Regions from separate parts of the Blautia sp. Marseille-P2398 genome, predicted to be linked through region 2. Evidence: predicted binding sites of a transcription regulator. Region 2 holds the regulator's gene; the other holds the start of a gene.
The links. The regulator HrcA, encoded in region 2, represses chaperone genes, less so after heat shock. The targets are predictions, from matches to a motif close to TGTTAGCACTCNNNNNNNNNGAGTGCTAACA.

Region 1: a site for HrcA is predicted at 2,090-2,120, ahead of groES (co-chaperone GroES). Genes of this name have one in related genera too.

Annotation. Positions count from the first base shown of each region.
Region 1 is NZ_CAXSTD010000006.1:184,856-188,289, forward strand. Features, by position in the region: gene groL (chaperonin GroEL) at 1-1,568, opposite strand, end outside; gene groES (co-chaperone GroES) at 1,700-1,984, opposite strand; gene codY (GTP-sensing pleiotropic transcriptional regulator CodY) at 2,400-3,185, opposite strand.
Region 2 is NZ_CAXSTD010000018.1:46,298-49,731, reverse strand. Features, by position in the region: gene dnaK (molecular chaperone DnaK) at 1-554, opposite strand, end outside; gene grpE (nucleotide exchange factor GrpE) at 615-1,259, opposite strand; gene hrcA (heat-inducible transcriptional repressor HrcA) at 1,277-2,317, opposite strand; gene uvrB (excinuclease ABC subunit UvrB) at 2,962-3,434, opposite strand, start outside.

The sequences.
Region 1 (3,434 bases), on a different contig from region 2:
ATAATTGCAACAGCAGATTCTGTTGTAAGTAATGTAGAAGCAACGCTTGTAGCGTTCTGAAGAGCGCTTCTTGTAACCTTTGCAGGGTCAAGGATGCCTTCGCTTACCATGTCTACATATCTTTCATTCAGAGCATCGAAACCGATTCCTGGTTCGGATTCTCTTACTTTGTTGATGATTACGGAACCTTCAAGTCCTGCATTTGCAGAAATACGGAACAGAGGAGCTTCCAGAGCTTTCAGGATGATATTTGCACCTGTCTTCTCGTCACCTTCCAGAGTTGCTGCAAGTTTTGCAACTTCTTTGGATGCGTGGATGTAAGCAGATCCACCACCTGCGATGATACCTTCTTCTACTGCTGCTCTTGTAGCTGCAAGAGCATCTTCCAGACGAAGCTTCGCTTCTTTCATTTCTGTCTCAGTGGAAGCACCAACACGGATAACAGCTACGCCGCCAGCCAGTTTTGCAAGTCTTTCCTGTAATTTTTCTTTATCAAATTCAGATTTTGTTTCTTCAATCTGTCCACGGATCTGAGCAACACGGTTTGCGATTGCATCTTTGTCACCCATACCGTCAACGATAACTGTGTTCTCTTTTGCAACTTTAACAGATTTTGCACGTCCTAACTGCTCCATAGTTGCGTCTTTCAGTTCCAGACCAACTTCTTCGGAGATTACCTGGCCGCCTGTAAGGATTGCGATATCCTGAAGCATTTCTTTTCTTCTGTCACCATATCCCGGAGCTTTGACAGCTACTACCTGGAAGGTTCCTCTTAATTTGTTTACAATCAGAGTTGTAAGAGCTTCTCCCTCTACATCTTCAGCAATGATAAGAAGTTTCGCACCAACTTTTACGATCTGCTCCAGTAATGGAAGGATTTCCTGGATGTTGCTGATCTTCTTGTCTGTGATCAGGATATATGGATCTTCCAGATTTGCTTCCATTTTTTCCATATCTGTTGACATATATGCGGATACATATCCACGATCGAACTGCATACCTTCTACAAGGTCAAGTTCTGTGTGCATTGTCTTGGATTCTTCTACTGTGATAACGCCGTCTTTGGAAACTTTTTCCATAGCATCTGCTACTAATTGTCCAACAGTCTCATCGCTTGCGGAAATAGATGCAACGTTTGCAATCTGTTTCTTGCCGCTGATTGTCTGGCTCATGTTCTTGATTGCTTCTACAGCTACATCTGTAGCTTTCTTCATTCCTTTTCTGAGGATGATCGGGTTAGCGCCTGCTGCCAGGTTTCTCATTCCTTCGTGAACCATAGCCTGTGCAAGAACAGTAGCTGTTGTTGTACCATCACCTGCTACATCGTTTGTTTTGGAAGCAACTTCTTTGATCAGCTGTGCGCCCATGTTTTCGAATCCGTCTTCCAGTTCAATTTCTTTTGCGATTGTAACACCGTCGTTTGTGATAAGCGGAGCACCGTATGGTTTGTCAAGAACTACGTTTCTTCCTTTCGGTCCTAATGTTACTCTTACTGTATCAGCTAATTTATTTACACCAGCTTCAAGAGCTGCTCTGGCTTCTGCGCCGAATTTAATTTCTTTTGCCATGATAATATGACCTCCTGATTCAAATTTTGATCTCTATGAATTCTTTCTGATACTTAGCCGGTATTTCATGTTACATCCTGTAAATATTATCTTATAAGTATCTTCATTTATGTTTTCTATTTTGATATTGCTTATTTAACAATTGCAAGAATATCATTCTGTTTTACGATAATGTATTCTGTGCCATTCATCTTTACTTCTGTTCCTGAATATTTGGAGTAGATAACTTTATCACCTACAGCTACTTCCATTTTTACTTCTTTGCCGTCAACAACTCCGCCAGGTCCTACAGCTACAACTTCTGCCTGCTGTGGTTTCTCCTGTGCCTGTCCCGGAAGAACGATTCCGGATTTTGTTGTTTCTTCTGCTTCAACCTGTTTTAATACAACTCTGTCACCTAAAGGTACTAATGTCATGATCTATATCCTCCTTTATTCTCCAACCTGGAATCTCTGTTACCGTCTCTGCTATTCTTAATATCCGGTAACTGTTTCGGCACTCTGTCTGATTCTGCCGATTTTTGCTAGCACTCATTTACTTTGAGTGCTAATCACTGTCCTTATATTATTGAAAATGAGTCGATTTCGCAAGTGCTTTTATCATTATAAAATAATCTATATTCTCCTTTTTACTTATATATACTCTTTTTTTCTTTTGTTTTCTTAATTTACAAATAATTTTGTCATATCTTCCTTGTCTTTCGCACTCAATTGAATTGTCTTCAAATACATTAATTAAGAGGCTTGCTATAATTCCTGTAACATAATAAAAAGACCGTCCACCATACAGCAGACAGCCTTCTTGCATTCATTATTTATGGAAGCTTCTATATCAGGATTTCTTATTTCTCTGAGCTTTAATCTCTTCCAGTTCATCAAAGATGACTTCATTCAGCACTTTAATGTAGGTTCCTTTCATACCGGAAGATCTGGATTCGATCACACCGGCACTTTCAAACTTCCTCAAAGCGTTTACGATAACAGATCTGGTGATTCCCACGCGGTCTGCGATCTTACTTGCAACCAGGATTCCCTCATCTCCGTCAAGTTCATCAAAAATATGGATGATTGCCTCCAGTTCGGAGAAAGATAAAGTATTAAAGGCAGATTTCACTACCTGCTGCTTTCTGTCCTCCTCAGCATTCTCCTCATGAACCGCTCTCATCATCTCAAGCCCTACAACGGTTGTTCCATATTCACTGACAATAATATCTTCAATATCATATGGTTTCTCATAACGATACATAAATACAGTACCCAGTCGTTCCCCTGCAATATCTATCGGATTAATGATTCCCTGATAACTGCTTGATACATGTTCAAATCCCAGTGTCTGAAGATTTACATTCTCTTTTGTTGACAGGACACCCAGAAATCTCTCGTTTAACAGGGAATCTACATATCCGCCAACCTTGTCCTCGATCAATTCAGTGATCTCCTCTACTCCCGGGCATAAACTGACACCCAGAACCTTTCCTTTTTTACTGAGAACCAGAATGTTGGAACTCAGTGTCTCCATCAGAACCTGACAGATGTCATTAAATACCACTTTGCTGGAACTGCTGTTATGCAGAAGTTTATTAATTTTTCTTGTTCTATCCAGCAGCTGAACACTCATATTGTCCTCCTTTCACCCTGTACATATCCGAAATCTTTCTGTCATTATTTCATAAATGAGCAGTCACTTTCTTTTGCTCGCAAGGAAGATTCAGACACACACGGTCATTAACATTACTGATACTTTGATTTTACACGTTTTAAAGTCAAATTACAAGACAAATTTTACTATTTTTTTATTTATTTTTGCTTTTCTGAAAATAGATTCCTTTTATAATATTATTCAATAAATATCATCATCAAAAATTCA
Region 2 (3,434 bases):
CCGTCACCGATTTCGATCACAGATACATCGAATGTACCGCCACCTAAATCGTATACCATGATCTTCTGTTCTTTTTCATTGTCAAGACCATATGCAAGAGCTGCTGCAGTTGGCTCGTTGATGATACGTTTTACATCAAGACCTGCGATTTTACCGGCATCTTTTGTTGCCTGACGCTGAGCATCATTGAAATATGCAGGAACTGTGATAACTGCTTCTGTAACTTTCTCACCAAGGTATCCTTCTGCATCTTTTTTCAGTTTCTGAAGAATCATAGCGGAAATTTCCTGTGGAGAATATTTCTTGTCGTCGATTGTTACACGATAGTCAGTACCCATCTCTCTTTTAATGGAAGAGATTGTTCTCTCTGCGTTTGTTACTGCCTGACGTTTTGCAGGTTCACCTACAAGACGTTCTCCTGTTTTTGTGAAAGCGACAACTGATGGTGTTGTTCTTGCGCCTTCTGTATTAGCGATAACTGTTGGCTGTCCGCCTTCCATTACGGCTACACAGCTGTTTGTTGTACCTAAGTCAATACCAATGATTTTTCCCATAATCTTGTTCCTCCTGTTTATTTTCAACTAGATTTGATATATTCTATATTTTCATGTAAATTAGTTGGCTACTTTTACCATACTGTGGCGGACTACGAAATCCTTGTAGGTGTAACCCTTCTGGAATTCTTCTACCACAATATTCTCACCAGCTTCTTCATCCTCCACATGCATTACTGCATTGTGGAAGTTCGGATCAAATTCCTTACCCACTGCTTCAATCGGTTTCACGCCCAGCTCATCTAATGTGGTGATCAGCTGTTTATAGATCATCTTCATGCCATCTGCAAAAGAATCTCCTTCAGGTGCCTGTGCAAGACCTCTCTCGAAGTTATCCACAACCGGAAGCATTTTCTCAACTATGTCCTTGGCTCCGATGATATACATGCTGGATTTCTCTTTCTCCGTTCTCTTACGGAAGTTATCGAATTCAGCCATGTTTCGTTTCAGCCTGTCTGTAAGTTCTTCAATCTGCTGTTCAAATTTATCTTTTTCTTTTTTCTTCTTGCCGAAGAAAGAAGTTTTTGATTTGCTGTCTTTCTTGTCATCCTGGGAAGCTTCCTCGTCTCCGTCCTCTACCGGGATTTCCTCTGTTTCTGCTTCGCCGTTCTCTACAACTTCAGGTTCATTCTCAACAGTTTCTTCTGTTACCGGAGTATCTGTTGTCTCTTCTTCCTGAGCTGTGTTCTTTGTTTCTTCTGACACTCTCTATTACCGCCTTTCTAACTCTCTTTCTTAATCAGTTCGTCCAGCTGGACTTTCAAAGCCTTCAGGCTGTCAACTACGTTTGCATAATCCATACGCTTGGGACCGATGATACCGATGGTACCATGCATTCCTTTTCCAAGTTCGTAAGTGGCTGTGACTACACTGCAGTCTTTCATGGTCTGCACCGGCATTTCATCACCAATGTACACCTGAATTCCTGTGTTCTCTGTATCAGACATTCTCTCTTTCACCAGGTCTACCAGATCCTGCTTCTCTTCAAATGCTGAAATCAGCTCGCTCGCTTTGCTTGTGTCTGCAAGCTCCGGATACTTGAAAATGTTGGTTGCTCCTGAAGTATATATCTGCATATCGTCTTCGTCTACCTGGATGGTGTCTGCCACTGCATCAAGGACTGTGCCAACCACAGAGCCATGTACACCTGCCTGTTCTTTCAGGCGGGCAATCATTCCCAGGTTGATATCCTGAATGGGCACCCCATTTAAGTTGGTGTTAAGAAGAAGATTTAATTTCAGGATTGTCTGATCGTCCATCTCCTCATCCAGATTGATGATCTGGTTTCGGATGACATTGTTATCACTCACTACTACTGCCACAAGCTGAAGGGGTGTCACACGGGAAAGCTGGATGAATTTAATCTTGCTTCCGCTGTACTGTGGAACAGAGATCATTGTTGCATAGTTGGTATTGGAGGCCAGTACCTTTGCTACCTGCTTCAGCATTTTGTCCATTTTATCGGTTTTCTCGATCATGAGATCTTTGATTTCCTGAACCTCTGATTCCTTTTCTCTCATCAGCTCGTCTACGTAGAGGCGATAACCTTTATCAGAAGGAATTCTTCCGGCTGAGGTGTGGGGCTGTACGATATATCCCATATCTGTCAGGTCTGACATCTCATTCCGGATGGTGGCAGAGCTTACATTTAAATCTGCAAACTTGGAAATGGTCCGGGAACCCACCGGTTCGCCTGTTTCCATGTAGGTTTTGATGATGGCTTTTAGTATTTTCTTTTTACGATCATCTAATTCCTGATCCATGAAGTTCCACTCCTTTACTGCCTTTGTTTTTGGTTTGTTAGCACTCATGTTTTAGGAGTGCTAACACCTTATGCTCATAAGATAGCACTCTTGATTTGGTTTGTCAATATTATTTTGTGAATTTTTTGTTATTTCATAACAATATTATTTATTTGATTTGATGAAAAGAATGCTGTGAGAAATTGACTGTAACATCATTTTTTATCTCATATTACTTGTAACCTGTTCTGGAATTGACCATAAAAATATTTTTCCTGTTTCAGGTCATTCTTTTCCTGCCCTGGCCTTGACTGTAATTTTTCTTTTCCTATTTCAGGTCATTCTTTTCTTCTCATAGGCTTGACTGCAATTGTTATTTTCTTGTTTCAGGTCATTCTTTTCTTCTTATAGCCTTGACCGTAATTATCATTTTCTTGTTTCAGGTCATTCTTTTCTTCTCGCAGGCTTGACCGCAATTATTATTTTCCTGTTTCAGATCATTCTTTTTCTCTCACAGATTTGACTGTAATTGTTCTTTTTCTGTTTCAGGTCATTCTTTTCTTCTCGTAGGCTTGACCGCAATTATTATTTTCCTGTTTTAGGTCATTCTTTTCTTCTCGCAGGCTTGACCGCAATTAGTATTTTCTTGTTTCAGGTCATTTGTTCTATTTATCAAGAGCGTCAAGGTTCTTTTTCAGGTCGATCATTTTATCACGTAGTTCGGCGGCCTGTTCAAAGTTGAGGTCTGCGGCTGCGGCGCGCATTTGTTTTTCTACCTGGGCGATGAGTTTGGTGAGTTCTTTACGGGTCATGGACTCTGGGTCTTTCTGGAGTCGGACTTCGGTTTCGGCTACTGCTTTGGATACGGCGATGAGGTCGCGGACTGCTTTTTTGATAGTAGTCGGAGTGATTCCGTGTTCTTTGTTGTAGGCTTCCTGGATGGTTCGGCGGCGGTTGGTTTCGGTGATGGCTTTGTGCATGGAATCGGTCATGTTGTCTGCGTACATGATCACGTGACCTTCGCTGTTTCGGGCAGCTCGTCCGATGGTCTGGATGAGGGAGGTTTCGGAACGGAGGAAACCTTCTTTGTCTGCATCTAGGATTGCTACCAGGGTGATTTCCGGGATGTCCAGGCCTT